Regions from separate parts of the Shewanella sedimentimangrovi genome, predicted to be linked through region 1. Evidence: predicted binding sites of a transcription regulator. Region 1 holds the regulator's gene; each other region holds the start of a gene.

Region 1 (7,880 bases):
TTTTGCTGATGTTGGGGCTGATAGCTTTTATCGGCAATATAGTGCTGGGGGGGATCACCTTTTCCGCCAGCGCCTTTATGCCCAAGGGCAACAAACTCAACCCCATGAACGGCTTCAAGCGGATGTTCGGTGTCCAGGCCCTGGTGGAGCTGGTGAAGGGCATCGCCAAGTTTTCCGTGGTCGCGCTGGCGGCGTACGTGCTGCTTTCGGTGCATTTCAACGAAATCATGCAGCTGTCCAACGACCATCTGCCGGGTAATGTATTCCATGCCCTTAAGCTGGTGATGTGGATGTTCCTGTGGATCAGTGCCTCCATGCTGCTCATCGCCGCCATAGATGTGCCATTTCAGCTGTGGAATCACAACCGCCAGTTGAAAATGACCAAGCAGGAAGTCAAGGACGAATACAAGGACACCGAAGGTAAGCCCGAGGTGAAGGGCAGGATCCGCCAGATGCAGCGGGAAATGGCCATGCGACGTATGATGGCAGAGGTGCCAAAGGCCGACGTGATAGTGGTCAACCCGGAGCATTATGCGGTGGCAATCAAATATGACGTCACCCGCTCACCGGCGCCCTTTGTGGTTGCCAAGGGCGTGGACGATGTGGCCTTCAAAATCCGCGAGATTGCCCGGGAACACAAGGTGGCGATAGTGTCGGCGCCGCCACTGGCCCGCGCCATTTATCACACCACCAAACTCGATCAGCAGGTGCCGGAAGGCCTGTTCACCGCCGTGGCCCAGGTGCTGGCCTATGTATTCCAGTTGCGGCAATACCAGAAGGGCAAGGGCACCAGACCCAAACCCATCCCGCTCAACCAGCCAATTCCGGACGATTTGAAATACTGAGTCATCTTGGCCTGCTCTTTGCTTTATCCCTGCCACAGCGTCAAATTTCTGGTTGAATGTGAATGGATCTGTTAGCGACTCTCGGGCAAATCAAGCAGGTTAAACCCAAAAATATCAAGGGACTGGGTACTCCTGTCCTGGTGTTGGCCGCCCTGGCCATGATAGTGCTGCCGATCCCGGCATTCCTGCTCGATATTTTGTTTTCCTTCAATATCGCCTTGGCTCTGGTGGTTCTGTTGGTGGCCATTTACACCGACAGACCACTGGATTTTGCTGCTTTCCCCACAGTGCTTCTGGTGGCCACCTTGCTGCGCCTGGCGCTGAACGTGGCATCAACCCGGGTGGTTCTGCTCGAAGGTCATAATGGTGGCGATGCGGCCGGTAAGGTGATTGAAGCCTTCGGTTCAGTGGTCATCGGCGGCAACTACGCCGTGGGTTTGGTGGTGTTCCTGATCCTTATCATTATCAACTTCGCCGTGGTCACCAAGGGTGCCGGCCGTATTTCCGAAGTCAGTGCCCGCTTTACCCTGGATGCCATGCCTGGCAAGCAAATGGCCATCGATGCCGATCTCAACGCCGGCATCATCAACCAGGATCAAGCCCGTACCCGCCGTGCCGAAGTGACCCGTGAGGCCGACTTTTACGGCGCCATGGACGGTGCGTCCAAATTCGTAAAGGGCGATGCCATCGCCGGTATGCTGATCCTGGCCATTAACATTCTCGGTGGTTTCGTCATTGGTATGGTGCAACATGGTCTGGACTTCTCCACAGCGGTAGAAATCTACACCCTGTTGACCATAGGTGACGGCCTGGTGGCCCAAATCCCCGGCTTGCTGCTCTCCATTGCCGCCGCGCTGATGGTGACTCGCCAGAATGAGTCCGGTGACATGGGCCAGATGGTCATGAGCCAGATGTTTGACAGTCCCAAGTCGCTGGCCATCGCCGCCGGGGTGCTGTTTATCATGGGCATAGTGCCCGGCATGCCTCACCTGGCCTTCCTGACCTTTGCACTGCTGACCGCAGCAGCGGCCATTTGGGTCAACAAACGCAATGAACTGAACAAACAAAAGGCGTTGGAAAAGGCTTCTCAAGGCACGGTGGAAAAACTCGACCATGAACCCAAGGAGCTGGGCTGGGATGATGTGCGTCATGTTGACACTATCGGTCTGGAAGTGGGTTATCGCCTCATTCCCTTGGTGGACAAGGGGCAGGGCGGTGAACTGCTCGGTCGGATCAAGGGCGTACGCAAGAAGTTGTCCCAGGAGCTGGGCTTCCTGGTGCCGGCGGTTCATATTCGTGACAACCTGGACTTGTCACCCAATGCTTACCGGATTTCCCTGATGGGTGTGGTGGTCGGAGAGGCGGATGTACGCCATGACTGCGAGCTGGCCATCAACCCTGGTCAGGTATTCGGCAAGCTGGATGGTATTGAAACCCGCGATCCTGCCTTTGGTTTGGAAGCGGTCTGGATTGCGCCCGAGCTGAGGGAACACGCCCAGACCCTGGGATACACTGTGGTGGATGCCGCGACTGTGGTGGCAACCCACATCAGTCAGCTGCTGACCAATAATGCCGCCAAGCTGCTCGGTTACGAGGAAGTCCAGCAATTGATGGATATGCTGGCCAAGCGCTCACCCAAGTTGGTTGACGGCTTTATTCCGGATGTGATGTCCCTTGGCAATGTGGTCAAGGTGATGCAGAACCTGCTCAATGAAGGCGTATCGGTAAGGGATCTGCGCACTATAGTTCAAACCCTGCTGGAATACGGCACCAAGAGCAATGATACCGAGGTACTGACCGCGGCGGTGCGTATTGCCCTGAAGCGGATGATAGTGCAGGAAATCGCCGGCCCCGAGGCGGAAATCCCTGTCATAACATTGGCGCCAGAGTTGGAACAGATGTTGCATCAATCTATGCAGGCGACCGGGGGAGAGGGACCCAATATCGAACCCGGCCTGGCAGAGCGGATGCAGCAATCACTGGCTGATGCCGCCCAGAGACAGGAAATGGTGGGACAACCTGCCATTCTGCTGACCTCGGGGATGTTGCGCTCCACCCTGTCGAGATTCGTGAAATACACCATTCCAAACCTGAGGGTTATATCCTATCAGGAGGTGCCGGATGAGAAGCAAATCCGCATCGTGTCGGCGGTGGGCCAGTAGGGGATAAATAATGAAAATTAAACGTTTTTTTGCCAAAGATATGCGTGCGGCACTGGCTCAGGTAAAAGAGACTCTGGGTTCCGATGCGGTCATCATGTCCAATAAAAAGGTGACCGGCGGCATAGAAATTGTTGCAGCCGTAGACTACGACGATCCCAAGCCGGTTGCTGCCAAGCCCCAGTCTATTTCCCCTTTTGAAGAGGTGGCCGACGACAGAGTTTCTCTCGGCCTGTCCCCATCCGCTATCAAGACCAGCCGTCAAAAAGTTGCCGCGGCACCCGCCGATTCGCTGCAGGCTTTGCTGGAAAAACAACAAAGCCGTATGCAGCAGCTGAGCGGACAACAGGAAAGTGAGCTGGATATGCCTGCCTGGGCCCGCGGACTGGAAGCTCCTGCACCCAAATCGGCGCCCCAGCCTGCGACCTTTACACCGTCCCCCGATAAACAGCGCGCCCAGCAAAAGCCCAGCGCAGAGCTGGATGCCATGCGTGAGGAATTGAGTTCCCTGCGTAATTTGTTGACTCATCAAGTTGCCGCCCTGATGTCGGAGCAAAAGAAACGTAACAATCCGGTAGGGGCCATGCTGGAGAGCCGTTTGATTGACGCGGAGTTTTCCCCTGCCGTGGCAGCCAAGCTGGCAGCCCTGTCTGAGCATTATTCACCTGTCGAGCTGGTCAGGGCCTTGCCCCAGAGTCTGGCCAACATGTTGGACAATCAGGGCGATGACATAGTGCGTCGCGGTGGCGTGGTGGCTTTTGTCGGCCCAACCGGTGTCGGCAAGACCACTTCCATCGCCAAATTGGCGGCGCGATTCGCTGCACAACATGGCCCAGATCAAGTTGCGCTCATTACCACGGATCATTATCGCATTGGAGCCTTTGAGCAATTGGCAACTTATGGCAAAATAATGGGCTGTCCGGTAAAGCAAGCTCATGATCTCAATGAGTTGGAACAAATACTTTATCAGTTCAGGAATCGCAAGCTAGTATTGATAGATACGGCAGGAATGGGGCAAAGGGACATGCGTCTGGTGGAGCAACTGGACAACCTGACCGCTAATCGAGCCTTGCCGATCCGCAGTTATCTGGTATTGTCAGCGACATCACAACGTCGGGTGTTGCAGGATGCAGTGGAACACTTCAAAAGGATCCCCCTTTCCGGGGCTGTGTTGACCAAGCTGGATGAAGCCTGTTCTTTGGCAGGCGCCCTGAGTGTGCTGATCCAAAGCGGATTGCAGTTGAGTTATGTGACCGATGGTCAAAGGGTTCCTGAAGATATGCAAGTGGCTGATACCCTGGCGCTGGCCAAACAAGCGCTGGCAGCCATGAACGACAATGAACACAGACCCGTGAAAGAAAAGAAATGGGCAGAACAACCGACCTATGCATTTGAGTAAAGCTATGACCCGGGATCAAGCAAGCGGTTTACGTATGATGAATCAACCATATAACGAAAAAGTCAAAGTAATCGCCGTCAGCGGTGGCAAGGGCGGGGTCGGTAAGACCAGCGTTTCCATCAATACGGCGGTTGCGCTTGCCGAGAAGGGCAAGCGGGTGTTGGTACTGGATGCCGACCTGGGTCTGGCCAACGTGGATGTCATGTTGGGCCTGAGGGCCGAAAAAAACCTGTCCCATGTGCTGTCCGGCGAGGCGGAACTCGATGACATCATTCTCCGGGGCCCAAAGGGCATTGGTATTATCCCGGCGACATCGGGCGCCCAGGCCATGGTGGAGCTGACCCCAGCGCAGCACGCAGGTCTCATTCGCGCTTTCAGCGAAATGCGCACCCAGTTTGATGTGCTGATTGTGGATACCGCAGCCGGTATCTCCGACATGGTGCTGAGTTTTTCCCGCGCCGCCCAAGATGTGCTGGTGGTGGTGTGTGATGAACCCACGTCCATCACAGATGCTTATGCCCTGATTAAGATCCTCAGCCGTGAGCACGGAGTATTCAGATTCAAGATAGTGGCCAACATGGTCCGTAGCCTGCGTGAAGGTATGGAACTGTTTGCCAAGCTGAGTAAGGTCACCGACAGGTTCCTGGACGTGGCGCTGGAGCTGGTGGCGACTATCCCCTTCGATGAAAACCTGCGAAAGTCAGTGCGCAAGCAAAAGCTGATTGTCGAGGCTTATCCCAAATCACCGGCGGCCATTGCCTACCACGGTCTGGCGAACAAGGTCATGAGTTGGCCTATTCCGCAACAGCCGGGTGGTCACCTGGAGTTCTTTGTTGAACGTTTGGTGCAGCGTCCTGAGTACCAAGAGGATAGATCGAGTGAATAAAGCCGCGGCGTATACCGCTTTGGATAATAAAACATCCATCGTTGAACAGTACGCACCGCTGGTTAAAAGAATCGCGCACCACATGTTGGCCCGGTTGCCGGCTTCCGTACAGTTGGATGATTTGCTGCAGGCAGGCATGATAGGCCTGCTTGAGGCGTCGACTAAGTTTGACGGCAGCAAGGGTGCCAAGTTTGAAACATTTGCCGGGATAAGGATCCGCGGCGCCATGTTGGATGAAATCCGTCGTGGCGACTGGGTTCCCCGCTCGGTGCATCGCAATCAGCGGCGGGTCGCCCAGGTCATAGATGAGTTGGAGCAGGAACTCGGCCGTGATGCACGGGACACAGAAATCGCAGAAAGACTTGATATGACGCTGGATGAGTACCATCATATCTTGAGCGATGTTTCTGTAGGTAAAATCATAGGGATAGAAGATTTAGGCATCTCTCAGGACGTCTTGGTTCCAGAGGGTGAGCAGTCTGATGGCATCTTTGATTCTTTGGCCGACAGCCAATTTCATGGTGCTTTGGTCGAGGCCATCAAACAATTGCCAGAGAGAGATGCATTGGTATTATCGCTTTATTATGATGAAGCGCTGAACTTAAAAGAAATTGGTGCCATTCTTGATGTCAGTGAGTCCAGGGTGAGTCAAATACACAGCCAAGCTATGCTGCGACTCAAGGGCAAACTCAAGCATTGGACACACGTATAATTACTAATTGAGCATTTAGAGTGTCAGCTCACCGGAGGAAACCTTGGACAAGAATATGAAGATTCTCATTGTTGACGATTTTTCGACGATGAGGCGTATCATCAAGAACTTGTTGCGAGACCTGGGGTTCAACAATACCCAGGAGGCAGATGATGGCTCCACTGCGTTGCCCATGCTGCAAAAAGGCGATTTTGACTTTGTGGTCACGGATTGGAACATGCCCGGCATGCAGGGTATTGACCTGCTGAAGGCCATTCGTGCCGACGAAAACCTGAAGAATATCCCAGTGTTGATGGTAACTGCCGAAGCCAAGCGAGAGCAGATCATTGCCGCGGCACAGGCCGGGGTAAACGGCTATGTCGTTAAGCCATTTACCGCTGCCACCCTGAAAGAAAAGCTGGACAAGATATTCGAGCGCCTCAGTTAAGCAAGGACGGGCTATGCAGCTAAACACTTCAGGGCTCATCAGTCTCGAACAGGCGCAAATGCTTGTCGAACTCTTGTCCGCCGGTGAGCAGGATCAGGCCGATGCGCTGTTCCGTGATTTTGCCATGCCGTTGCAGCGTGAGTTGTTTGATGAAGTCGGAAAACTCACCCGCCAGCTTCACAGTGCCTTGATGGACTTTCAAGTTGATAACAGATTGTTGGAATTGGCCAATACCGAAATTCCGGATGCCAAGGAAAGACTCAATTACGTTATCGATATGACGGAACAGGCGGCCAATAAAACCATGGACGCCGTTGAAGAATGTCTGCCGCTGGCCGATGCATTGATAAACAATATTCAGACTGTGACTCCTGCATGGGACAGACTGATGCGCCGTGATATAGAGTTGAATGAATTCAAAGCGCTTTGTCACGATGTACAGCAGTTGATGGTCCGCAGCGAGAACGATTCAAACCGCCTGCGAGAACTCTTGAATCAAATTCTGATGGCGCAGGATTTCCAGGATCTTACCGGGCAAATGATCCGTCGGGTAATAGAGTTGGTTCGGGAGGTGGAGAGCAGTCTGGTCTCCATGTTGACCGTGTTTGGTGAACATACTCCCCAGGAAACCACCGAGCCCCAAAAAAGCAGCATAGAAGCCGAAGGCCCCATCATGAACGCGGAGGCGCGTCAGGATGTGGTTACGGGCCAGGATGAAGTCGACGACTTACTTTCAAGCCTGGGTTTCTGATTAAGGAGTCAGTTTAATGGCATTTGACGTAGATGAAGAGATCCTGCAGGACTTTTTGATCGAAGCCGGTGAAATTTTAGAGCTGCTGCAGGAACAATTGGTAGCGCTGGAAAACAACCCCGGTGACACGGATCTGCTTAACGCGATTTTCCGTGGTTTCCACACTGTGAAAGGTGGTGCGGGCTTCCTGGGATTGGCTCCCATGGTTGACGTCTGCCATGAATCGGAAAACACCTTTGACCTGCTGCGTACCGGCAAGCGTCATGTCACCGCCGAATTGATGGATATCATCCTCCAGGCGGTCGATGCCATTAATACCATGTTTGCTCAAACCCAGGCCGGCCAGGAGCAAGACCCTGCCTCCCCTGAGTTGCTGGCCAAGCTTAAACTCCTGTCTTCGGGGGCGCCGCTTCCCTCCGAAGGTGGTGCGGTTGCATCCGCGCCTGAACCAGAGCCTGAACCAGACCCCATTCCTGAACCCGTAGTGGCAGCGCCAGCTTCCAAAAACACCAGTGGCGGCGAATCCAGCATTGATGAAATTAACGAGGCTGAATTTGAGGCCTTGCTTGATGCACTCCACGGTTCCGGCAAGGGACCCGGCGTCAAGGCTGGCGTCCCACAGGATGTAGCTGGCAAAGCCACCGCCGCTAAACCCAGTCCAGCACCGTCAGGTGACGATATTACCGATGATGAGTTTGAGG
Region 2 (7,880 bases), 360 kb from region 1:
CTCAGTAAACCAGTACCGCACGGCGGTTTTTGGCAAAACCATCATCTGTGCGTGACATGTCCTGTGGCTTCTCTTCACCATAGCTCACTATGCTGATTTGACCGGCTTGCACGCCCATGGCCTGCAGATACTTGGCCACAGCCTTGGCGCGGCGCTCACCCAGAGCAATGTTGTACTCGGGAGTACCGCGCTCGTCGGAATGACCTTCTATCAACACCCGTACGCTTGGGTTTTCCAACAGGTAGTTACCGTGGGCATTGAGAATGTCCACGTATTCACCCTGCACTTCGCTGCGGTCAAAATCGAAGTAGATGATGTGCTCGCGGCGCAGCTGTTCTGCCATCTGGCGCTGCTGCTCTTCGGGGGACAGAATGGGAGATACGCCACCGGTTTCAACGCCGCCGCCCATCATGCTGCTGTCGCTGCCGCCCATGGAACCGCTGCCGCCGGTGGCGTCAGTGGTAGAATCGGTGGAGCTACAGGCACCCAGCGCCAGGGCAGGTACCACAATCAGCATGGCTTTGAGCAATTTGTTGAGTTCCATTTACTAATCCTTCTTTGATAACTGTTACAGAAACGGTGACCAAGCGGGTGATTTCACGTCACCCTGCCCCACCGGCAATCTTGCCTTGAAGCGTCCATCTGTGGACACGGCAGCGAGCACCTGCCGGCCCTGGTGTGTGGTGCCATAGATCACCATGGTGCCATTGGGCGCCACACTGGGAGATTCGTCCAGACGGGTGGAGGTCAGCACCTGCATAAAGCGGGTCTCCAAATCCATCCGGGCTATGTTGAACTTACCGTTGGTACGGTTTACAAACACCAGGCTGCGACCATCGGGAGTGATGGAGCCACCCAGGTTCCACTCGCCCTCGAAGGTTAAGCGACTGATCTTTCCTGATGCCAACTCTACGCTATAGAGCTGTGGACGACCACCCCGCTCTGACGTGAACAGCAGCGAGCGACCATCAGGGAACCAGGAAGGTTCGGTATCAATGGCGTAATGGTTGGTCACGCGCTTGATGGCCTTGGTGTCGATATTAATAGTGTAAATTTCCGAATTGCCGTCCTTGGACAGGGTCACCGCCAGGGTCTTGCCATCGGGAGAAAAGGACGGAGCCCCGTTGATACCGGAGAAACTGCTGACCTTGATCCGGTTCTGGCTGTAAATGTCCTGCACATAGATTTCCGCTTTCCGGTTTTCGAAGCTGACATAGGCCAGACGACGACCATCGGGAGACCAGGAAGGTGACATCAAGGGCTCGGGCGAGCGCAGCAACATGACCTCGTTGTAGCCGTCATAATCGGCAACCATGAGCTTATAGGGCAATTTCTCGTTGTGATTGACTACCACGTAGGCGATGCGGGTCAGGAAGGCACCGCGGATCCCTGTGAGCTTTTCATAGACTATGTCACTGATCCTGTGGCCATATTGGCGGAACTGCGCGGCACTTATCACAGTCTCACGACTGTCGAGCAACAATTCTTCCATGGCGCGGGGGCCATTACCTGGCAGCTGGGCCTTGACCAGATCGATAAGGTCAAAGGTCACCATATACTGATCCGGACCAAAGGGCTTGATGGCGCCGACCACCAGGGCCTCGGCATTCATACCACTCCAGGCCTTGGCGTTGAATTGCTTCACCGAGGTCAAGCCACGTTGTGGCAGATTGAGTTCATCCAGTGGCTTGAAGGTGCCGCTGCGGGTCAGATCCGAGGCCACCACATCGGAAATCTGTGATGGCACCGGGCCTGTGCCCTGCCAGACGAAGGGCATGACGGCGATGGGGCGGGCCGCATCGATACCGTCGGTGATCACTATGTCCAGCGCCGCCCGGGCCGGTACGCTCAGCACTGCCGCGAGCAGCAGCGCGCATTTAAGCAAAAGTTTCATGTAGCTCCCTTAATTGAACTCGGGTTTGTAAATAATGTTCAGTTCTTTCATCTTCTCGTACACCTCGGGTTGAGGCGACACGGGCAAGCGTTGCAGCTTCTGGATGGCGGCCTGGGTGGCCCGGCAAACCTGGGCATCGCCCTGCTTGACGCGGCTGCTGATCACAAAGCCGTCTTTTGCCAGCTTCACCACCATTTCACAGCTCTTGCCGCGCATGCTGTCTTCTTTCTGTACGTTGCGCTGCAGTGTGCTGGCAATCATCGCCTGATAACGGCTAAGTTCAGACATCACCTGCTGGTTTTTGGCGGCATTGATGGTGTCCTGCTCAGAGGCCATCATGTCGGCCAATTCCTGCTCGCGGCGCTTGGCTTCCTCGGCCGCCTTGCGTTTGGCATCTTCCTCGGCCTTGCGTTTACGCTCGGCTTCTTCCTTGGCTTTGCGTTCGGCTTCTTTACGCTTGCGCTCTTCCTCGGCCTTACGGGCAGCCTCTTCCTCCGCCTTACGCTTGTCGGCGGCTTTCTTGGCGGCCTGCTCCTCGGCCAGACGTTCCTTTTCCTTTTGCTTGCGTTCGGCTTCGGCCTTCTGGGCCTTTTCCTTTTCCTGCTGTTCCTTCAGCTTGGCAGCCTTGGCAGCGTCGGCGGCCTTCTGGGTTTCAATTTCTTTCTGCTTGCGCTCGGCTTCCAGCTTGCGGATCCGTTCCTGCTCCAGCTCACGGGCGCGCTTGGCTTCATCGGCCTTGCGTTCCAGCTCTTCCTGACGGGCACGTTCACGCCTTTCCTCATCACGCTTTTGCTGCTTGAGCTCTTCCACCCGCGCCGCCACCTTGCCCGAGTCAATGACCACGGCCTGGACCGCGGGGGCACTGGCCGCCGGCATCGGCGGCGGTGTGTGCTGGAAGTCTATGCCCAGCGCCAGGATAAGTATCACGCCGCCATGAATTGCAGCTGAAATGATAAGTGGAAGCTTAAAGTCTGAATTCACTGCCACACCTTATTTCTCTTTGGGTGAGTCTGTCATCAAGCCGACGGAAGGCACACCGGCGCCCTGCAAGGTGGTCATCAACTGGATCACCTTCTCGTAGGGAATGCTGCGATCGCCCTTGACCACCACCGGACGCTCAGGGTCAATCAGGAGTATGGCGGCCACTTCTTCGGCCAGTTTATCCAACTCCAATATCTGATAATTGCTGGTGCTGCCCACATCCAGGTAATAGTTGCCTTCGGCATCGATGGAAGCGATAACCGGTGGCTTGCTGTCGGACGGCAGTGGTTCGGCACTGGCGGTGGGCAAGTCCACCTTGACACCCTGGGTGACTATGGGGGCCGTCACCATAAAGATGATCAGCAGCACCAACATCACGTCTATGTAGGGCACCACGTTAATCTCGGCCACGGGGCGGCGCCGCTTGCGCTGGTAGCCCTGCATCATGCCGATTCCTTCTCGCTGTAGGCCTGACGGTGCAAAATGCTGGAAAACTCTTCCATAAAGTTGGCGTAGCTGCCCTCAATTTTCTCCACCTGGGTTGAGAAGCGGTTATAGGCAATAACGGCCGGGATAGCGGCAAACAGACCCATGGCGGTGGCAATCAAGGCCTCGGCGATACCGGGAGCCACCATGGCCAGGGTGGCATTTTCCACCGCGCCCAGGGCGATAAAGGAGTTCATAATCCCCCACACTGTGCCGAACAGGCCGATATAGGGACTGGTGGAACCTATGGTCGCCAGCAAAGGCAAATGGGTTTCCAGCTTTTCCAATTCACGGGACAGGGTCACGCGCATGGCGCGGTAGCTACCGTCCATCACGGCGCCGGGCACCTTGCCGCTCAGACGTGACAGGCGCGAATATTCCTTGAAACCGGCCACAAACATGGCTTCCAGCCCCGAGTTGTGCTCGGTACGGGCCGACAGTTCCTGATACAGACGGTTGAGATCAACACCGGACCAGAACTTGTCTTCAAACTTGAGTGATTTGCTGCGGGCGGAGTTCAGCAGATTACGGCGCTGCAATATGACGGCCCAGGACATCACGGATAAGCCGAGCAAGGCCAACATCACCAATTTAACCAGCACACTGGCCTGAAGAAACAACCCTATAAAAGAAATATCAGCTTGCACCTTGGGTAAACTCCTGCGCTATGAATGGGGGAATTGCATGGGGACGCATTTTCGATAAAGCCACGCAGGCCACCAAAATGGTACCTTCGCAGTAACAAATATCATCACCATCAATCAGTCGCTGATGAAACACCAGCGACGCCTTTTTCAACTCTATGACCCTGGTTTGCACCATAAGGTTCTGCTCAAATCTCGCGGCCTTACGAAAATCCAGCTCCGCACGCCGTACCACAAAGGCGATGTCATCCTGCAACAAGGCGGTTTGACTGATCCCCAGGGATCTCAGCCATTCGGTACGGGCCCGTTCAAAAAAATTGAGATAATTGGAGTGATACACCACGCCACCCGCGTCTGTATCTTCGTAATAGACTGAAATTGGCCAGTTAAACACGGTCAAAACCATTTTCCGGACATACAAAATTGAGCCCTACTATACCGATCCCCCGCCAGATTGTGAATGGCAGGTCCAGCCCCACATGCAAAGAAATAAAAGCAGCAAAATGGCCTGCGCCCCCTTGCCAGTCATATTGAATTATGCAGATAGGCTCAGGTTCGTCGGCCATCTCCCGCAGCAATCGGTAAGCTCAAGCCTACCATCGGGCAAGACAACAGATAAAACCCGCAAGACCGGCTATAAAAAAGGCAAACGCCCGTTTAAAGCCGGACGCCATTCAAGATATGATTTTTTATGCCGAATAACTGATTAAAACATCACAACATGCCGCATAACCCCGCATAATAGGCTATTCGCTCATTACAATGATTAGTTTTACTAATGAATCAGGGCAATTTTTCTAGTTTGTCCGACCTGATAACCAAGGCTAGAATGAGCGCGTTTTCAGGAAGTGCCCTCCCCAACGGGTATTGAAAACAAGAACACCTGAACCGGTGTCCACGACGTCGGTTCTATCCCTGGTTCTTATGCTTGACTTCCTTCCTTCAATTTGTTGATTGCAATGCATTATTTTTGCTGCCCGCTTGAAACCAAGCGGGCATTTTTTTATCTGTCGATTTTCACTGTCGTCACAACCTTTTTCCACCCGACCTTATCCTCCGGGACAGACTCTGCACTCAAAAAAAAGCACCGCTCAATGGCGGTGCTTTTTTCATTTATTCCTGTATTACATGGGCTTGCTGATGCGGATGACTACGCGGCGGTTACGGGCCCGCTCATCCACCGAGTCGTTGGATGCCACATGACGACTTTCGCCGTGTCCCATGGTCATGATCCTGTCATCGGGAATGCCTTTTTCCAGGAAATAGCTCTTGATACTGTCGGCCCGCTGATCACTGACCTTCTTGTTGACCGTGCGACCACCGTAGCTGTCGGTGTAGGCATCAATCAGCACCAGTTGCACCTCGGGGTCATAGCTCAGGTATTCCTGAATACGTGACAGTTGCTGTTTGGAAAAGCGACTCAGTTCGCTGCCACCGGACTCGAAGTTGAGCACGGTAAAGGAAATGTCCTCAAAGCTGTAGGGCAAGAGGTTTGCCAGACACGCCTTGAATTCATTGTATTTGCGCTTGAAGTTGGCGGAAGACAGGCCCACTGCCACCTTGCTTTCGTTATTGTACCAATCGGCATAATAAAAGGTGGGTTCCATGCCCCGCTCCAGTTCGGTCAGCATGGACCAGGCCGCCTTCTTGGGCACCTCGCCACTGAAATACTTCTGGTACCTGAGCTCGGTAATGGGATGGGAATTCACCCCGGGACGCCAGGCCGGTGCCCTGCTCATCAAGGTAGCCGAGGTGGCGGCATCGGGTTTGGACCACATGTCGAGGCTGAAGGCCAGGTTCAGCTCCTTGCTGGCCTGACTGGTGAACACCGCCTTGCCATAGGCCGGAATATCATGTTCCAGGCGGCACATGATGGGGCTGGCAGCACTCAGACGCCATTGGGATTCATCCAGGTTAGCCACATAGTGGCGTAATTCCGCGCTTGCCATGGCGGGCATCAGCAAAGAAGACAACAAAAGAAGTTTTCGCCACATAGCCATTCTCGTCCGTTCCGGGTTACTTCTGTGGTATCGGCCATTTACTTGGGTTCTTTAGCTCAGTTTTACAGCAATCGGACATGACAGGCCCGATGGCATTTAGCATAATAGCGCCCTTGTTCATTTCCCTGGATTTCCGATGACCGACGCTAACAAGGCCAACCTGCTCAAGTACCGCTTCCGGGGCTATTTCCCGGTTGTCATAGACGTGGAAACCGCAGGTTTCAACGCCCAGACCGACGCCTTGCTGGAAATTGCCGTCACCCTGCTGAAAATGGATGCCGAAGGAAATCTTGGCCTCGACCAGACACTGCACTTTCATATCGAGCCCTTCGAAGGTGCCAACCTGGAACCTGCGGCCCTGGCCTTTAACGGTATAGATCCCACCAATCCACTGCGTGGCGCCGTCAGCGAGAAAGAAGCCCTGCTGGAAATCTTCAAGACGGTCAAAAAGGCCCAGAAGGCCGCCGATTGCCATCGCTCCATTATTGTGGCCCACAACGCCTCTTTCGATCATGGTTTTGTCAGCAAGGCCATTGAGCGCAACGACATCAAGCGCTCGCCGTTTCACCCCTTTGCCACCTTCGATACCGCCTGTCTGTCGGGCCTGGCGCTGGGGCACACAGTGCTGGCCAGGGCCTGCCAGATGGCAGGCATTCCGTTCGACAACCGCGAGGCCCACAGCGCCCTGTACGATACCGAGCGTACCGCCGAGCTGTTCTGCTATATAGTCAACCGCTGGAAGGCCCTGGGCGGCTGGCCCCTGGCCGCGTCTTTAACCGACGATACCGACAACGAGGCGGGCAGCGACAGCTGATCCATAGAATAAGACAGCTGAACCGTCGCATAAAAAAAGCCGCCCATTGGGCGGCTTTTTTATTAACACCAGCGGCTATTACAGCTCTTCAGCATTCTCGGCCAGGTAAGCCGCAACGCCGTCTGGGCTGGCGCTCATGCCTTTCTTGCCTTTTACCCAACCGGCTGGGCACACTTCGCCGTGCTCTTCATGGAACTGCAGCGCGTCAACCATACGCAGCATTTCGTCAACGTTACGACCCAGTGGCAGATCGTTCACTACCTGGTGACGTACCATGCCATTCTTGTCGATCAGGAAAGAACCGCGGAAGGCCACACCGGCTTCAGGATGCTCAACATCGTAGGCTTTGCAGATGTCGTGCTTAACGTCGGCAACCAGGGTGTATTGCACCTGGCCGATACCGCCCTTTTCTACCGGGGTGTTACGCCAGGCGTTATGGGTGAACTGAGAATCGATGGATACACCGATCACTTCCACACCGCGCTTCTTGAACTCATCCATGCGGTGATCGAAGGCGATCAGCTCAGATGGGCACACGAAAGTGAAATCCAGAGGATAGAAAAAGACTACGGCAGGCTTGCCCTTGATGGCTGCAGTCAGGTTAAAGCTGTCAACGATTTCGCCGGAACCCAGAACTGCCGCAGCGGTAAAGTCAGGGGCCGGACGGCCTACTAATACGCTCATTTGTTACCTCCATCTATGGATTGAGCTAGGGATAAAATGACAAATCCTTTCAGATATTCAGCATTATAAGTGCTGCCACGCGCCTTACAACCCATTTAGGATCAATATCACATTTTTGCAGCGTTCTACTGGACAGCGAGCCTGAACTTGGCCTTTGTGCTGCCACGGCAGCCGGAATAAGCCGCAATTGACCACCTATGCCGCAATCGAAATCCTGATACTGGACAGTGGCGTCAAAGCCTGTCATCAATAGCCCTTCTGTTAATTAGCCGGTGTTGACCTTAACATGAATTCTGTTGTGATTGCCGTGTGCCTGATGCTGGGTTTGAGCCTGGCGCGGGTTAACGTGGTTGTTGCCCTGACCCTGAGTGCCCTGG
Region 3 (7,880 bases), 740 kb from region 1:
GCACAGACCGGCATCGCGGCTGTGGAAATAGTCATAGAACACCGAGATTTCCGGGTCCACCACACACAGGCGGGTAGCCAGTTGCTGGTAGCGAATGTAGCGGCCTATGGTGGCCGAGGTACCACCTGTGCCCGGGCTCATCACTATCCAACGCGGCACAGGATTAGGCTCAAGCGCCATCTGGCTGAAGATGGAATTGGCAATGTTGTTATTGCCGCGCCAGTCAGTGGCCCGCTCGGCAAAGGTGAACTGATCCATGTAATGGCCCTTGAGTTCCCGGGCCAGACGTTCGGATTCGGCATAGATCTCCGAGGTCTTATCGACAAAATGGCATTGGCCACCGTAGAAACCTATCTGCTCTACCTTTCGTTTGGCGGTACTTCTGGGCACCACGGCAATAAAGGGCAGGCCCAGCAGGCGCGCAAAATAGGCTTCGGACACCGCCGTACTGCCGGAGGAGGACTCAATGATAGGGGTGCCCTCATTAATCCAGCCGTTACACAGGGCATAAAGGAACAGCGAACGGGCCAATCTGTGCTTGAGGCTGCCCGTGGGGTGGGTGCTCTCGTCCTTCAGGTAGATGTCGATACCTGCCAGCATGGGTAACTCAAGCTTGATCAGGTGCGTGTCGGCACTGCGTTGGAAATCAGCATCAATTTTGGCAATGGCCTGGTTTACCCAGTGCTTGTTCATAGCGGTTCCGAAAATGTTATAACCATATCGGCTAAATCATAATGAAATCGCATATAAAAGCCAGCAACACCATTGTGGCGGCGGATCAAACGCTGGAAAGTGTGGCTAACAGCGGCTTTAAATTAGAGGTCAACAAAAGGTTTTGGCCCAAAACGGCTGCCGGGGAGATCACAGGGGAAATAAACAAGAGAGAGAAAATGGTGGAGGGAGAAGGATTCGAACCTTCGAAGGCGGAGCCGTCAGATTTACAGTCTGATCCCTTTGGCCACTCGGGAACCCCTCCACAGGGGCGAATTGCGAACAGTGAAATGGTGGAGGGAGAAGGATTCGAACCTTCGAAGGCGGAGCCGTCAGATTTACAGTCTGATCCCTTTGGCCACTCGGGAACCCCTCCAATGTGTCACTGGACGCTTTTCAAATTGTAGGCAAATGGTGGAGGGAGAAGGATTCGAACCTTCGAAGGCGGAGCCGTCAGATTTACAGTCTGATCCCTTTGGCCACTCGGGAACCCCTCCTCAATTGCGGCGGCAATAGTAAGCAGATTCGTTTTATATGTAAAGGCTAAATTCTTAAAAAAACCTAAAGTAACTGGCCAAGTGGTCGATTAAGTTACAAGGATATGTTTTATTGACGTTTTTATATGCAAATTGCTTCACCTTTAATCAATGAACTGCAGTGTGGCGAGCGCCTCAACCATGCAATAGAGCATGGTCGTCGCGGAGAGTTCGCCCTGCTGTTGGCCATGCTATCCCAGGATGCCCGGGACATGGTCCAGTTCACTTTGGGTGAAGAAGGCACTGTGGATGCCAAACTGCGACGCCAATTTGAATTGCCGCCGGCCCAAACCCTGGTCGCGGATGTGGCCGACGACTCCTTGATCAATAACGGCGGTGAATTTCATGAATTGGGCTTGCGTGGTTTTGCGCTGCAACAGGCGCTGAAGCCAGAGGCTTTGGTCACCCGGGGACCGATTCCTGTCACCATGCTGGATGCCTTGAACAATACCGACCCTTTGTGCAAGTCCCGTTATCTTGAGCCACAGCATCCCGCGCTGCCCGAGATTCCCCATTTCAACGATCGCCTCAGTGGTCAGCGGGCACTGGCGCAGCGGATGGCACAAGCTTGAACCGCGCCACAGTCCCGTATTGCCATAACCTTTAAAATGCGGCCATTGTGATTATCGAACAGAGGAGCAGAGATGAAGAGCATTGAAGAGCAGCAATCCTCAACCATTAACGATACCTGCAACGATTGCGGCAGTTTTGTTGACATAGGTACTGTGCTTGACGAACAGGATACCTGTATGACCTTGTCTTTTTCCGGTGTGGATGCCGAAGTGAAGGCGAAGGAACTGGCAACGCTGGCCTTGGCGAGATTTCCGGGGTGCCGGGCGCAACTGGAGACTGAGGCAAATGGTTGTCGCCTGGTCTTGCAATTTGATGTCAGTGCCGAAAAATTGATTTTCGCTTTGGATAATGGATTAACTGGCTGAAACACCATATTGCTCTTGGTGACGAACTTACTGTAATCTCGGCAAAATTAGAATAAAAACCTCTGCGGGGCCTGGTCCCGCAGTTAATTAAGGGATCTGTGTGAAAAAACGCAAACATCAGCATATTGTTGATTTGGTGGTCAACTCGACCGTTAAACAGCAAGGTGATTTTGCCAAGACAGCTGAACTGGTGACTGAACTCCTGTGTCAGCACCTGGGCTTGTCTTTCGCCAGCGTTTGGTCATTGAATGAATCCCAGGCTACCCAGGCGGAAATAGCCTTCTTCGGTCCCGTATTACCCCAGGGGAAAAAGCGCCCCGCGTCATTGAAAAATGCTCCCCGTTACTTGCAGGAGCTGCGCAAGCACAGGCATATAGATGTAGCAGATACACTATCGGATGACCGGATATCCGAATTGCGCGATGACTATTTTATTGAACGGGGGATACGTTCCACTCTCGATCTTGCCATCCGTATCAATGGCCACCTGGAAGGCATTCTTTGCCTTGAGCGCAGTCAACCACTGTTATGGTCGGAGTTTGATATTCACCTGGGCAGCCAGCTTGCCGATCAATTGGCGTTGACACTGGCGACCCGTCAGGCCGATGACAAAGATGAACAACTGATGTTGTTCCGCTCTGCTGCCGAGCAATCCGATCAGGTCACCATGTTGATTAACCTGCACACGGAAAAGGTCGAGTATGTGAACGCCGCCCATGGCCGTATTACGGGCCTGCCTGCCGAAAAGGTCATAGGCCTGGGCCTGAAGCAAATGGATTTTTTCCGGCAACATCCCAAGTTGGGTGAAACCACGCTGGCACGGATATTCAAGGGCGAAAATGTTCAGGGTGAAGTCAAGCTGAAGCGGGCCGATGGTCACTGTTATTGGCTTAAATATCACGCCAGTCAATTCATTACCGAACGCGGAAATCATTATGTGTTGGTCTGTGGGGAAGACAACAGCGAACAACACAACTACCAGGCCGAGTTGGAAAAACTGGCCTGGCGCTGCAATTTAACCGGTCTGTATAACCGCGCGCATTTCAATCGGGTACTGGAGCGCAGCCAGCAGGGGATGTTGCTGCTGGTTGACCTGATGGGCTTCAAGCGGTTCAACGATACCTATGGCCATGAGCAGGGTGACGCCCTGCTGATTGAAATAGCCAGACGCTTGCGACATTTCGCCGATATCTATAAGGCCAAGGAAATAGCCCGGGTCGGCAGTGATGAATTTGCCGTGCTGATGGCGGATCCGTCCGAGGAAGAGGAATTCCTGCGTAACAAGCTTTATCAGCAACTGGCCGCGCCGGTGTTTATCGGCCGTGAACAGGTTGACCCCAAGCCGGCACTGGCGGCGGTGGATTTGGCCGCTGTCAACAACCTGGTGGCGCCTCTAACCTGTGCCGATATCGCGCTGCAACATGCCAAGAAGAAACAGGGCACGGCGATCCAAATCTTCAACAGCACCTTGCTCAGTGCCTTTAAGGACGATGCCCAGATTGAGCGCGACCTGCACACCGCCATCCGCGGACGCCAATTTGAACTCTATTACCAGCCCCTGTGGGATTTACAGCAGAATCGCTACACCGGGGCCGAAGCGCTGATCCGTTGGCATCATCCCAAGAAAGGGGTGTTGTTTCCCGGCGCCTTTATCGATATTGCCGAGCAGTCCGGCATGATCAACGCCATTGGCGCCTGGGTTCTGGAGGCCGCCTGCCGCCAACTCAACCTGTGGCAGCATCACAATCTGGACATGTCCATGCATGTGAACGTGTCCGCCAGGCAATTCTTCAGCGGCAATCTGTACGAACAGGTTTGGCAACTGCTGAGTCGTTACCGGCTTAGACCCAAGAGTCTTATACTGGAAATCACCGAAACCGAGCTGATGGAAGACATTCGCTACGCGACCAACCTATGTCAGGAGCTGGCGGAACTGGGAGTAGGGCTGGCCATTGATGACTTTGGTACCGGCTACAGTTCCATGCGTTATCTGAAACAATTCCCCATCAGCAAGCTGAAAATAGACAGGTCATTCATATCCGATTTGACAGTCAGTCATGAAAGCCGCGAAATCGTCAGTGCCATTATCGCCATGGCGCGCGCCCTTAATCTGTCACTGACAGCAGAAGGCGTAGAGACCACAGATCAAGAAACGTTTCTGGCCAAGAGCCTGTGCGATCAGGCACAGGGTTTTCTTTACAGCCCGGCGCTCAGGGAAGCGGAGTTTTCGCAGTTTCTATACGAAAATCAGGTGCCCGCGAACCGCTTGCCGGTCTAGCGCCCACAGCACTGCTTGAATTTTTTACCGCTGCCACAAATGCAGGGTGAGTTACGACCGGGAAGGGCTGCCTCTCTGTGCTGTCCCTTAGTGTAAAACCACAGCCCCTGCTCGAGTACGAAGTCCGATATTTCCTCTATGGCATCCAGTGTGTTGCCATCCTTATACCAGGCAATAAAGTGGACCTTACCCGAGTGCCCATCCATAGAGCTCTCTTTAATATTCAGGGCCAGCCATTGGGGATGCGGACCCGCGGCCAGGATCTGGCTATTGAGATCCCGGCGATAGTCCGGGTGATGGGTTGCAATTAAATAGTCCCACAGCTGCAACACAAAGGCACTGTAGCGCGAACGCATCAGGGTTTCAGGTGTGGGGGCAGGGCGCATTCCGGCGTGAAAGGGACGGCAGCAGTTTTCATAATCACCGCCGCCGCAGGGACAGACTTGCTTCATAACTCAGGGTTTCAGGCTTCTGACAAACTGCTCGCCATAATACAGGTTGGGGACGGGCTTTGCATCAAAGTAGAAGCGGCTATCGGCACCGTTATTGGAATCCACGGTCAGTGACCAGGCACCGTCTTTCTGCTTTTTGGCAACTGTAACAAATTTTCCGGCGAACTCACTGACGGGCTCACCCGTGTCGGCGGCAGGGTGAAAACGAACCAGGTAATAACCTACGTCTGTCGCACTGTTGCCTTCGATTGTCCGCTCAAGTAAGCGGAAGTCCACTTCTATGCGGGCATTCTTGCGCTTTATTTTGCCAAAGAAGGCGTGATAAACGGCCACTATGGCCTGACGTCCACGTACTATCTCTCTGTCCTGCTTGTCGGTAATGTAACAGGCATTCTCGTCGTACACTTTTTCCAACACCTCGGGATCCAGGCTTTGAAATGCCTCAACGAACCTTTGGTAATTGGTGTTAAGTGCCTTGTTATCATCCATGGCATTGGCTGCAAAAGCGCCGATTGACATCAGCAAGGCAGCCAGTAAAAGTAAAACTCTCATCATAAACAATAATTCCAGCTATCATGGACATCACTATAATGTATGGCCTGCTGTAACCCAAGAAGCAGATCATTACAAAGTGTGTAGCCTCCGCTGTGTGGTTCAAGACAGGAGACACATCATGACTGATCAGGATAACGCGTTGTTTTGGGCCGAAATGGCCGATGTGGTTCCGTTAAAACAACAAACTTTACCGCCTTCGGCTCCGGATCCGCAGGAACAGGCCAGGAAATGTAAGCTGGCTCAACTTGAAGCCAGACTGGCACCGCTGGAGGTCGATCCCACCCATTTACCGCCTATTGGGGCGGATGTGGAGCTGAGCTTTTGCCGGGATGGGGTACAACAGTTGGTGTTCAGGCATTTGAAACTGGGCAAGTACCGCAGCAAGCGCCAGTGCGATCTCCGTGGAATGAAGCTGTTGGATGCCCGTTTGTTGCTGCTTAAAGTGATAGATGACGTTATTGCCCGCGATGAGCGCAATCTGTTATTGGTTCACGGCAAGGGTGTAATGCGTTCTGCTATGGCGGCCTGGTTGCCGCAAATTGACGAGGTTCAGGCGTTTCACAGTGCCCAACTCAAAGACGGTGGCAAAGGAGCCCTGTACCTGATGCTGGAAAAATCAGCCCAGGCCAGGGTCCACAGCAGGGAAACCAACAGCAAGGGCCATGGCAGCCGTTAGTTGCCGAGCCAATCACATAAAAAAGCCCGGGAACCCGGGCTTTTGTTCACTTAAGTCACTTTACCAGCCACATTGACGGTTGGCGGCATTGTTTTGCTCATCCAGCCAGGATTTGAGCGGAGCGAAATAATCCAGAACGGCGCTGGCGTCCATTTGCTCGCTGCCGGTAACCACCGCAAGCGCTTGCGGCCATGGCTTACTGAGACCCATTTCCAGCATGGCGTTCAGCTTGGCACCGGCATCCTTGTTGCCGTAGATGGAGCAGCGATGCACCGGACCTTCATCCTTGGCGATGTCACACAGGGCCTTGTGGAACTGGAACTGCAGTATGTGGGCCAGGAAGTAGCGGGTGTAGGGCACATTACCCGGCACATGGTACTTGGCCCCCGGATCGAAGTCCGCTTCACTGCGCTCAACCGGCGCCATCACACCCTGATACTTCTGACGCAGTTCCCACCAGGCCTGATTATATTGCTCCGGCTTGATTTCACCTGAGAATACCTTCCAGCGCCACTGGTCAATCATCAAGCCAAAGGGCAGGAAGGCCACCTTGTCCAATGCCTGTCTGAGCAACAGCCCTATGTCCTTGGACGCGTCGGGTACTTGATCCAGCAGACCAATCTGCTGCAGATACTTTGGCGTAATGGACAGGGCTACCGTGTCACCTATGGCCTCATGGAAACCATCGTTGGCGCTGCCTTTAAAGATAAAGGGTTGGTTCTTGTAGGCCCGCTGATAGAAATTGTGGCCCAGCTCGTGGTGTATCACCTTGAACTCATCGCCGGTTTTCTGGATACACATCTTGATACGAATATCATCGGCGTTGTCGAGATCCCAGGCCGAGGCATGACAGATCACATCCCTATCCTTGGGTTGAACGAACAGGGAACGTTGCCAGAAGGTGTCGGGCAGGGCGTCAAAGCCCAACGAGGTAAAGAAGTTTTCCGCCTGCTTCACCATCTTTTGCTCGTCGTAGCCTTGTTTGGCCAGCAACTCGGTCACGTCATAGCCGGGATCGGCATCCTTGGGCGCCAACATGGGATAGATGTTACCCCATTGCTGAGCCCACATGTTGCCGAGCAAATGGGCAGGGATAGCGCCTGTCTTGGGCGCGACTTCATCGCCATATTGTTGATTCAACTCGCCGCGCACATAGCAGTGCAGCGACTCATATAAGGGCTTAACCTGACCCCAGAGGCGGTCGAGCTCTGCGGAAAAATCGTTGGGAGCCATGTCGTACTGGCTGCGCCACAGTTCAGACAGACTGGGATACCCCAGATCTCTGGCACCTTCGTTGGCCAACTCCACCTCCCGCTCAAACAGCGGCCGCATGGGCTTGGCTATTTCACGCCAACCGGCCCAAACTTCCTTCAGCAATTCAGGATCGCGGGATTCTGCCATCAGGGCCGACAGCTCGGGCTGAGTCAGACAACGACCATCTTTAAGGCAATACTTGCCCTTGCCATAGAGGCCGTTAAGTTCTGAGCTGATTTTCGCCAGTTCAGCGTTTTTGGCCGGATCCAGGGGGGCCGGCAACACCAGTGCGCTGCGCAGCAGGTTAAGTTTGCGGGCATCGTCAGCATCCAACGGCAGGTCGACGAACCTGGCCGCTTCATTGGCAAAGCGAACCGATGCGGCGGTCACTTTTTCGGCGACGGCGGCCGACAATGACGCTGTATCTTCGGTAATAAAGTTACTGTAGATCCACTCAGCGCGATTGCTTTCCAGCGATAA
Region 4 (7,880 bases), 2.1 Mb from region 1:
AGTCGCAACAGTGGCAACACCATGAGGTCAGCCTGAACCTCAGTCTGCAACAACTGACCGTCGGTGAGCGGGCTTTCCCCCTTACCACCCAGGAAACCGCGCTGCTGTGGATCTTTGTCCACGCCCTGGATCAGGTACTGAGCCGGGAGTACTTGTTCGAGCAATTTGTCGGTCGCAGCTATGATGGTCTCGACCGGGCCATCGATCTCAAGATCAGCCGCCTGCGTAAAAAACTCGACGGTCTGGACATCCCCTTAACCATAAAAACGGTGCACGGCCGGGGGTATCTGCTCAGTTACCACGACGGCCCCCGCCCATGAAAAAACAACTGCTGCGGCTGTTTATTCTGATAGTCGCCTCCTGTGGTTTGATCGTCTGGTCTTTCAACCTGATTTACAGCGCGTCGGATCAGGCCTATGGCTATGCCCTGGATGCCGAAGAGCTGCTGCAACAAGGACAGTTGGGGTTTCGCGATCTGGCTCCCGAGAGCATTGCCTTTGCGCCCGAGTTAAAGGCGCAGCTGGCCGAAGGCAAGGTTATCGCCCTGCGCCAGGCCGATGAAAGGCTGTACTTTTATACCCTTATCGGGGACAAGCTCAGGGAAATGGGACCTGTGAGCCCAAGACCCGGCGATTCCCCCATTAATTTGCTGATCCCCCTGTTGTACGCCAGCCTGGCGCTGACAATTTTGCTGCTGATTGGGCGGGTATTCCGGGATCTCAGTCTGCTGCAGCGTCAGGCCATAGACTTTGGCCGTCAACCGAAACGGATGCACAGCCACATCAGCAAACGCTCGGCCATTTATCCCCTGGCGCAGGGCTTTGAAACCATGACCCGCCAGATAGTGGACTTCATTCAGTTGCATCGGGATCTGTCGCGCACCATGTCCCACGAAATCCGTACCCCACTGGCGCGGATGCGCTTTGTGCTGGAGTTGACCAAGGGCCAGCTGCCGGCCAATTACGCCGCCAGATTATCCGAGGACATAGATCAGATAGAGGCCCTCAGCCAAAGCTACCTGACCTTTGCCAGGGTGGAGCACCACAGCGGCAGTCAGGGCCTGTGGGTGGATGCCGACGACTGGCTGCGAACCCTGGCAGAAAATTTCAGTATCTATGGTGAACAGGTGCAATTGCTGACCCACTGCGATTGCCGCGCCTCAGACGGCAAGGTCTGGCTCATCCCACTGGGCATGGAGCTGGCCGGGCAAAACCTGATTGCCAATGCCCTCAGATATGCCCAAAAGCAGATCCGCATCAGCTTGGTGGCCGATGCCAGCCATTGGACCCTGATGATCGAAGACGATGGTCAGGGCTTTGGTGAGGGCAAGGCCGATCTGAAAAAGGCCTTTCGCCGTGGCGACAGTGAAAACAGCGCCGGTTTTGGCCTGGGGCTCTACATAGTGCGCAAAATCGCCATCTGGCACCAGGGTAAACTCAGGGTGGAAGACTCGGCGGAACTCGGTGGCGCCGCCATCAGCCTGCGATGGCGCCGCCCGGTGCTTTAAGCCCGTCTGACCGACCTCCAGCTTTACGGCCGCGCCTCACGCAACAGCAAGCACAGCACCTCGAAGTGATCCGTGTGGGGGAACATATCAAACAGCTGTACCCTGGCAATTCTATATCCCTCGATGGCACGCAAATCCTTGGCCAGGGTGTGGGGGTTACAGCTGGAATAGAGTATCGCCTTGGGGGCAAAGGCACTGAGCTGGGCACACAGACTCTCGCCTATTCCGCGCCGGGGCGGGTTAACGATAATGGCATCGGGCACCTCCGTGGCGTCCTGACCTTCGGCAAAGCCGGTAGAATCAAGGGCGCTGAAACTGATCTTGTCCAGCCCCAACGCCTCGGCCGACATGCGGGCGCAGGCGATGGCCTCTTCTTCGATTTCAATGCCGGTCAGGCTGACATTGGGCGAGGCACAGTGTAAACCAAAGCCCCCCACGCCACAGAACAGATCCCACAAACTGGTGGGGTTGATGTCCTCAAGCCACCGGGCCGCCGTGCGGTAAAGGGCCGCAGCCACTGTCGGGTTGGTCTGGAAGAAGCTCTTGGGCCTGATAAACAGCGGCACGGCGTTGAACACTTCCTCAAGCCGGGTGGCCTCGGTGAGAAAAATCTCCTCCTCCCCTTCCAGCCTTGCCATATGCACGGGTTGCAAGTTCACCGACACCACCTTGATACCGGGCCAACGGGCCAGCAGTCCCGGCAGCTCGCGCTCAATACGGGCTATGGCGTCACGGCTGCGAAGCACAAAGCGCAGCATAAATTCGCCGCGCACCTGGGAGCGGGTCAGCAGGATAAACTTGAGTTCCCCCTTGGCCTTGTCGACCCGGTAGGGCGGGATACCGGCGCGGCGAACAAAGTCCTGCAATTCATGGAGCAGGGCCTGCATGTCAGCGGGATACAGGGGGCAATCGCACAGGCTGACAGGTTGGCCATCGGGCCCTGGGATCCCCAGCACGGGGGCATGGGCCGCCCCCATAACCACCATTTTGGCCTTGTTACGGAAAGCATGCTCGGGACCGGAAACGGGGGGCAGCCACTGCTCCACGGCCAAGCCCTCAAGCAACTGGGTCAGGGTTGCCGTCTTGGCGGCCAGTTGCGCCGAAACAGGCTCGGGCAAATGGTTGCACGAACGGCACAAACCTTGGGAATAGTAGTCACAACGCACAGACCTGACTCCTCAGCGTAAAAGGGTGCACAACTTGGCGACTTTGATGCCGGCTTGGAGGCCAGAGCCCTGCTCCGAGCAGACCTCCAACATCAAAAGCCGCACACTTTAACGCGTTTGCACACACAAATCATCCCAATGGCACTCGGGCGCCGGGTGCAGCATCAGTTTGTCGGGATCCGCAAGCTCAGTTCTGGCGCCCAGTCGGCCATGAACCCAATCCAGCACCTCTGCGGCGCTGTCCCTGAAGGTGGTCAACTTGCCGCCGTACAGACTCAACAATCTGGGATGGGAATGGCTGGTATGGATAAGGGTATCACGGGGCGCATCGAAGGCATCGCTGGCTACCCTGGGCAAGACCCGAACGCCACAAAAACGCGCCACAATTTTTTGCGCCAGCTCCGACTCACTGCCGGCGTCCGGAAAGTAATGGCGAAAAATTCCCAACAGGTAAGCCTGCTCTGCTGCCGTCACCTGCGGCTCTGAGGCTAAGCTGTCGATTGGCGTTTCCGTGGTGCCAATCAAGGTTTTGCCATACCAGGGCATGACAAACACCACCCGCTTGTCGAAGCAGGACTCCAGGTAAAAGATGCCGTCAAATGCCGGAATATCCAGCAGCAGATGCGCGCCCTGCACCCACTGCAGGCGTTCGCTGGGTGCCGGCGGTTGCACCCGATGCAGCAGCTCATTGACCCAGGGGCCGGCGGCATTGACCACCGCCGAGGCCGCCACACTGATGGTTTCACCATTGCAGTTCAATTCCAGTTCACAGCCCGCTGCCGAGTGGCGAATGGCAGTCACTTCTGTATCTTCCTGCACCAGAGCCCCCAATTCACGGGCACTGGCGGCGACCGCCCGGGTCAGACGGGCATCGTCCGTCTGGGCATCCCAGTATTGGAACACTGTGTGCAGGCTATCTTGCCTCAAGCCATTGAACCTGGCCCATTCAAGCTTGGGAACCCGCTGAAAGCGGCCAAGGGGATCGAATTCGCTGAGCAGACCATAGAGGCTGAGGCCGGCACCTATGGTGAAAGCGCTGCGGCGGCTGTGGCGATAGATGGGAATATAGAAGGGAACGGGACGCACCAACTCAGGCGCCAGACGCAACAGATCGCGTCTGGCCTTGAGGGATTTGCGCACCAGATCCAGCTGCATGGACTCCAGGTAGCGCAAGCCCCCGTGAATAAGCTTGCTGGAATTGGCCGACGTTTGACCGCCAACCTTGCCCCTGTCCAATAACAGCACCGAATAGCCGGCAGCCCGGGCAAACTGGGCCACCCCCACCCCGTTGATACCGGCCCCTATAACGACCAGATCCAGGTGCTGCATCAGCTGTCGCTCCCGTCAAGCAGCTTACTGGCACGGTCGCACAACAGTTTGAGCTGTTGTAACTCTGCGGCGGCCCCGCCCACCAGGCAGCGCATGGCCTGGGGTATGCCTTCGGCCTGTTGTCTCAGGTGCCTTCCCGCGTCGGTGAGCTTGAGGACCCGCTGGCGTTCATCGTCACTGCTGCGCTCCCGCAGCAGCAATCCCTTGGCCTCCAGCCGCTTGAGCAGGGGGGTCAGGGTTCCCGAATCCAGGTGCAACTTGCCCCCCAGGGTTTTAACGCTGATCCCCTCCTCCTGCCACAGCACCATCATGGCCAGGTACTGGGGATAGGTCAGGTCCAACTTGTCGAGCAAGGGGCGGTAGGCGCGCACCATGGCATTGGCGGCGGTATAAAGGGAAAAGCACACCTGATTTTCCAGTGCCAACGGATCGTGCATCTGAGTCTCCATACCTTGGTTGCCAAGCAATCATCTTGTACACAAGATACTTTCCCCGACGATGAAAAGCGAGCCCGGCCAAAGCATGACACGGAGCAAAGCAGAAAATTGTCACTTCAGGGCCACAGCGACTAGGCTTTAATTTCACCGGATATGCCCTGCAAAATTGCAATGGCCCCGGAATTGGCTTACATTTGCGCCCGCCTTAGGGCCGTTGGCAGGATTTTGTTCTTCGACAGGGTGTTGGTATGAGAATTTTAGCTGTGATTTTAATGCTGATGAGCCTAAAAAGCTGGGCCAATTGCGACAGCAATAATGACCTGGGCGGCATCAGTTTTGACAAAAATAGCTCCTACTTCGACAAGGCCGGTAGTCAAGTATTGGACGCCATCTTAGATCCCACAGCGCCGGGATATTTACGACTGGAATTCGCCATAAACAGCAATGAAGGTGATGAACAGCTGCGACAATACAATCTATGGCTGGCGCAGCGCCGTATCGACAGAGTCAGGGAATACCTGGGCAACAAGGGCTTTGCCGCCCCTGTGGTCAGCCTTATCCGGACCGCCGCGACAGACACCAGCCGCAATCTGCAGCTGATTTGGTGTGAAGAATCCGACTCCGCCCCCAAAAGCCTGGTGGCCGATCGCTGAGCCCAGTGGACAGACCAATTAATAAGCAACTGAATTCAGTGGAAAGCCCCGTTACCGGCCCAAAAGGTGGGTAAATAATCCTTGAATTAAGCAGGTCTTTGACTAAAGTAACCGGACGGGATGCCGATTAAAGGTATCGATTCAGACCAGAAAGTCATACCAACAAGAGGTAATGCATGGCAATCACTGTCAATTCAGCCAATATCAGCCCCAATCTCGCCAATGGTTCCATAGGCGTTAAGGTCGCTCAACTCGCCAAGGGACAGCAGGAAGCTGAAGGTCAGATCGCGGTCGACCTCATTAACGCGGCCAGCGCACCTGCCAAATCCGCGCCAGTGGGCAACACAGGCCACAATATCGACACCACGGCCTGACCCGTTACACAGCTAACATTGAGCCCGGATCCTGTCCGGGCTTTTTATTTTGAGCGCGCACATACCCCGGGGCATGACCCTGAAGCTAGAGAGAAAACATAGCCGACTTAAGTCCCGAGTGGGCCAAAAAGGAGAAGGGAGAAACTCATCCCTGAGTCGCGAGATTACAGCTTGAATTGAGAGGTTGCGTTTTGCAGCTCATCGGCGAAGGCCGACATATTGTCCGAGACAGTTTGCACCTGATTGAGAATAGCCAGGGTCTGCTCGAAGGAGGCGTTCATGTCCACCACATTGTCCACCACCTGGGAAGCCACTTTGGACTGCTCATCGGTGGCCTTGGCTATGTGGGTGTTCATTCCATTGATACTGACGATCTGTTGCTGAATGGTCTTCAACGCCTGACCCGTTTGCTGTGCATGGGTCTCGTTTTCACTGGATTTGCTCATGGCCACGTCCATGGTGCTGACCGATGACTCGGCAGCCTGCTTGAGCCGGGTGAGCACTTCACGGATTTCCTTGGTGGCATCGGCGGTCTTGGACGCCAGCGCCCGCACCTCGTCGGCGACCACGGCAAAACCTCTGCCCTGCTCACCGGCACGGGCCGCTTCAATGGCAGCATTCAATGCCAGCAGGTTGGTTTGCTCGGCAATGGAGGTGATGACATTGAGAATGGACCCCACGCTCTCAGTATCCCGGGCCAACTCGTTGATTGAGTCTGCTGCCAGGGCGATTTCCCGATTTAGCTCCTTGGAGATATCCATGGTGCGCTGCACCACGGCCATCCCTTCCATGGCCTTCCGTTCGGCAATCTGGGCAGCTTCGGCGGCTTGATTGGCACTGTGGGAAATATCCAGCACAGAGTGACGCATTTCTTCCATCGAATGCTGCACAGTACCCGCGTCCCGGCTTTGTCGCTCCGTGGCACCACTGGCAATATCCATTTTTTCCTTGAGGCTGTGGGCGCTGTCAAGCAACGGCGATGTCACATTGACGACCCGCTGAATCGCCTCGGCCAACAGATGCAGGAAGCGGTTGAAGTTACTGGAAACCTGCCCCAGCTCGTCACGACTGTGCACCTCAAGCTGGTGGCTAAGATCGCCCTTGCCGTCGGCCAGTTCCCCAAGGGAATGAGCCAGGTTGCCGGCCGATTGGCCTATGGCACGGGCAATGGAAATGGTGACCACTGCCATCAAGACCAGCAGCGCCACCCCAATCCACAGGGTCAACCACAGGCTTTGTTCGGATCTGTCGCTGGCCTCTTGGATGGTGTCCTTGAACTCTGTAACCTTATCTTTCTTGAATCCCTGGATTTTTTTCAGCAAACCATCGTATGCGGCTGACTTTTTCTGGCTGATGCCACCAATATTGGCCATGTCCAGAGTACCGTCCAACATGCCCCGCGCCAAATCCAACGTCATGCGGTTATAAGCATCCAGGGCTGACAGCATGGCTGCCAAGGCCTCGGCATTGGGACCATCCAGATCCTGCAATTGGGTCAAATTGGCCTTGAGCGAGCTGTATAAATTACCGGCATTACCCAGCAATTCCTCGTCGGCAAAGGACACGGCCTGGGTATAGACCTCATCCAAACGCTGCACCAACAGCACGTTCTGGTTGGCCAGCTCGACTCTCTGGTACACCTTTTCCCCCATGAAGTTCAGGGTAGTACGGTTTTTATTGATGGAGACTATGCTGATGCCAAGATTGACTGCGAAGATAATCACCGACAACACGAAGATGGCGGCGACTTTTTTGAAAATGGAGAGATTATTGAACCATCTCATACTTAGCCCCTAAAAGGGCGCCGGGATTACTCCCGGCACCAATTGTTCAGTACTCGGCAATCACTTTGACCGAACCGTTTACCTGGCTACTATCAATATAGCCGATTATGTTGGGGTTGGATGACACCAAGCCTATGACTTCCGCGTCGCTGGCTACTTCCTTGGGTGGTGTGCCCTTACCGGTAAAGACTTTCTGCGACCAGTAGGCTTTCAACTGACTGGCTGACTTGCCCAGCACGTTGCTGTCAAATGCCTCCCTGACCGCCCCTCCTTCGAGGTTGACAGGCACAGCCTGGCCTCCTCCCGGGAAGGACTTGGTCTTGCCGAGATAGATATTTTCTATGTCTTTTTTGTCGAGACTATCGCCGTTGCTCGGGTGCACAATCACGGCAACGCCGGCAAAGACCTGCATGGAGCACAAACACAGAAGAATAGAACCCAATAGTTTTTTCATAGTGCTCTCCTAAAATACCAGATCCACGCCGAGACTGATGGCCTTGGCATCCCCCGCCACCCGCCATGAATCGGGGGTACCGGCACCGACACCATCATCGGTCACGTCATCGTACTGGATCTTGAATGCCGCCGATGGATGGAAGTCCCATCTGAGGCCCACAGAGGTGGTATTGT

Evidence for each region. The regulator FliA, encoded in region 1, starts transcription of late flagellar genes. The targets are predictions, from matches to a motif close to CTAAAGNTNNNNNNNNNNNNGCCGATA.
Region 2: a site for FliA is predicted at 6,034-6,060, ahead of JYB85_RS10430 (flagellar protein MotY). Genes of this name have one in related genera too.
Region 3: a site for FliA is predicted at 1,273-1,299, ahead of JYB85_RS08720 (VC2046/SO_2500 family protein). Genes of this name have one in related genera too.
Region 4: a site for FliA is predicted at 5,195-5,221, ahead of JYB85_RS02765 (cytoplasmic protein). Genes of this name have one in related genera too.

Annotation. Positions count from the first base shown of each region.
Region 1 covers NZ_CP071502.1:2,757,593-2,765,472, reverse strand. The annotation lists gene flhB (flagellar biosynthesis protein FlhB) at 1-845, shown strand, start outside; gene flhA (flagellar biosynthesis protein FlhA) at 908-3,007, shown strand; gene flhF (flagellar biosynthesis protein FlhF) at 3,018-4,403, shown strand; gene JYB85_RS12020 (MinD/ParA family protein) at 4,408-5,289, shown strand; gene JYB85_RS12015 (RNA polymerase sigma factor FliA) at 5,282-6,001, shown strand; gene cheY (chemotaxis response regulator CheY) at 6,045-6,428, shown strand; gene JYB85_RS12005 (protein phosphatase CheZ) at 6,442-7,179, shown strand; gene JYB85_RS12000 (chemotaxis protein CheA) at 7,196-7,880, shown strand, end outside.
Region 2 covers NZ_CP071502.1:2,394,710-2,402,589, forward strand. The annotation lists gene pal (peptidoglycan-associated lipoprotein Pal) at 2-544, opposite strand; gene tolB (Tol-Pal system beta propeller repeat protein TolB) at 569-1,894, opposite strand; gene tolA (cell envelope integrity protein TolA) at 1,904-2,881, opposite strand; gene tolR (protein TolR) at 2,885-3,322, opposite strand; gene tolQ (protein TolQ) at 3,319-4,008, opposite strand; gene ybgC (tol-pal system-associated acyl-CoA thioesterase) at 3,998-4,399, opposite strand; gene JYB85_RS10430 (flagellar protein MotY) at 5,130-5,999, opposite strand; gene rnt (ribonuclease T) at 6,142-6,819, shown strand; gene JYB85_RS10440 (peroxiredoxin) at 6,898-7,503, opposite strand; gene JYB85_RS10445 (Na+/H+ antiporter family protein) at 7,790-7,880, shown strand, end outside.
Region 3 covers NZ_CP071502.1:2,018,445-2,026,324, forward strand. The annotation lists gene JYB85_RS08700 (PLP-dependent cysteine synthase family protein) at 1-693, opposite strand, end outside; tRNA gene JYB85_RS08705 (tRNA-Tyr) at 892-976, opposite strand; tRNA gene JYB85_RS08710 (tRNA-Tyr) at 1,003-1,087, opposite strand; tRNA gene JYB85_RS08715 (tRNA-Tyr) at 1,124-1,208, opposite strand; gene JYB85_RS08720 (VC2046/SO_2500 family protein) at 1,334-1,819, shown strand; gene JYB85_RS08725 (DUF406 family protein) at 1,892-2,185, shown strand; gene JYB85_RS08730 (putative bifunctional diguanylate cyclase/phosphodiesterase) at 2,286-4,463, shown strand; gene JYB85_RS08735 (YchJ family protein) at 4,460-4,915, opposite strand; gene JYB85_RS08740 (YybH family protein) at 4,919-5,470, opposite strand; gene JYB85_RS08745 (Smr/MutS family protein) at 5,589-6,146, shown strand; gene JYB85_RS08750 (M2 family metallopeptidase) at 6,207-7,880, opposite strand, start outside.
Region 4 covers NZ_CP071502.1:677,241-685,120, reverse strand. The annotation lists gene JYB85_RS02795 (response regulator transcription factor) at 1-320, shown strand, start outside; gene JYB85_RS02790 (ATP-binding protein) at 317-1,507, shown strand; gene rlmC (23S rRNA (uracil(747)-C(5))-methyltransferase RlmC) at 1,531-2,673, opposite strand; gene JYB85_RS02780 (glycerol-3-phosphate dehydrogenase/oxidase) at 2,782-4,002, opposite strand; gene JYB85_RS02775 (MarR family winged helix-turn-helix transcriptional regulator) at 4,002-4,439, opposite strand; gene JYB85_RS02770 (OmpA family protein) at 4,688-5,092, shown strand; gene JYB85_RS02765 (cytoplasmic protein) at 5,269-5,466, shown strand; gene JYB85_RS02760 (methyl-accepting chemotaxis protein) at 5,631-7,250, opposite strand; gene JYB85_RS02755 (type 2 periplasmic-binding domain-containing protein) at 7,297-7,704, opposite strand; gene JYB85_RS02750 (porin) at 7,714-7,880, opposite strand, start outside.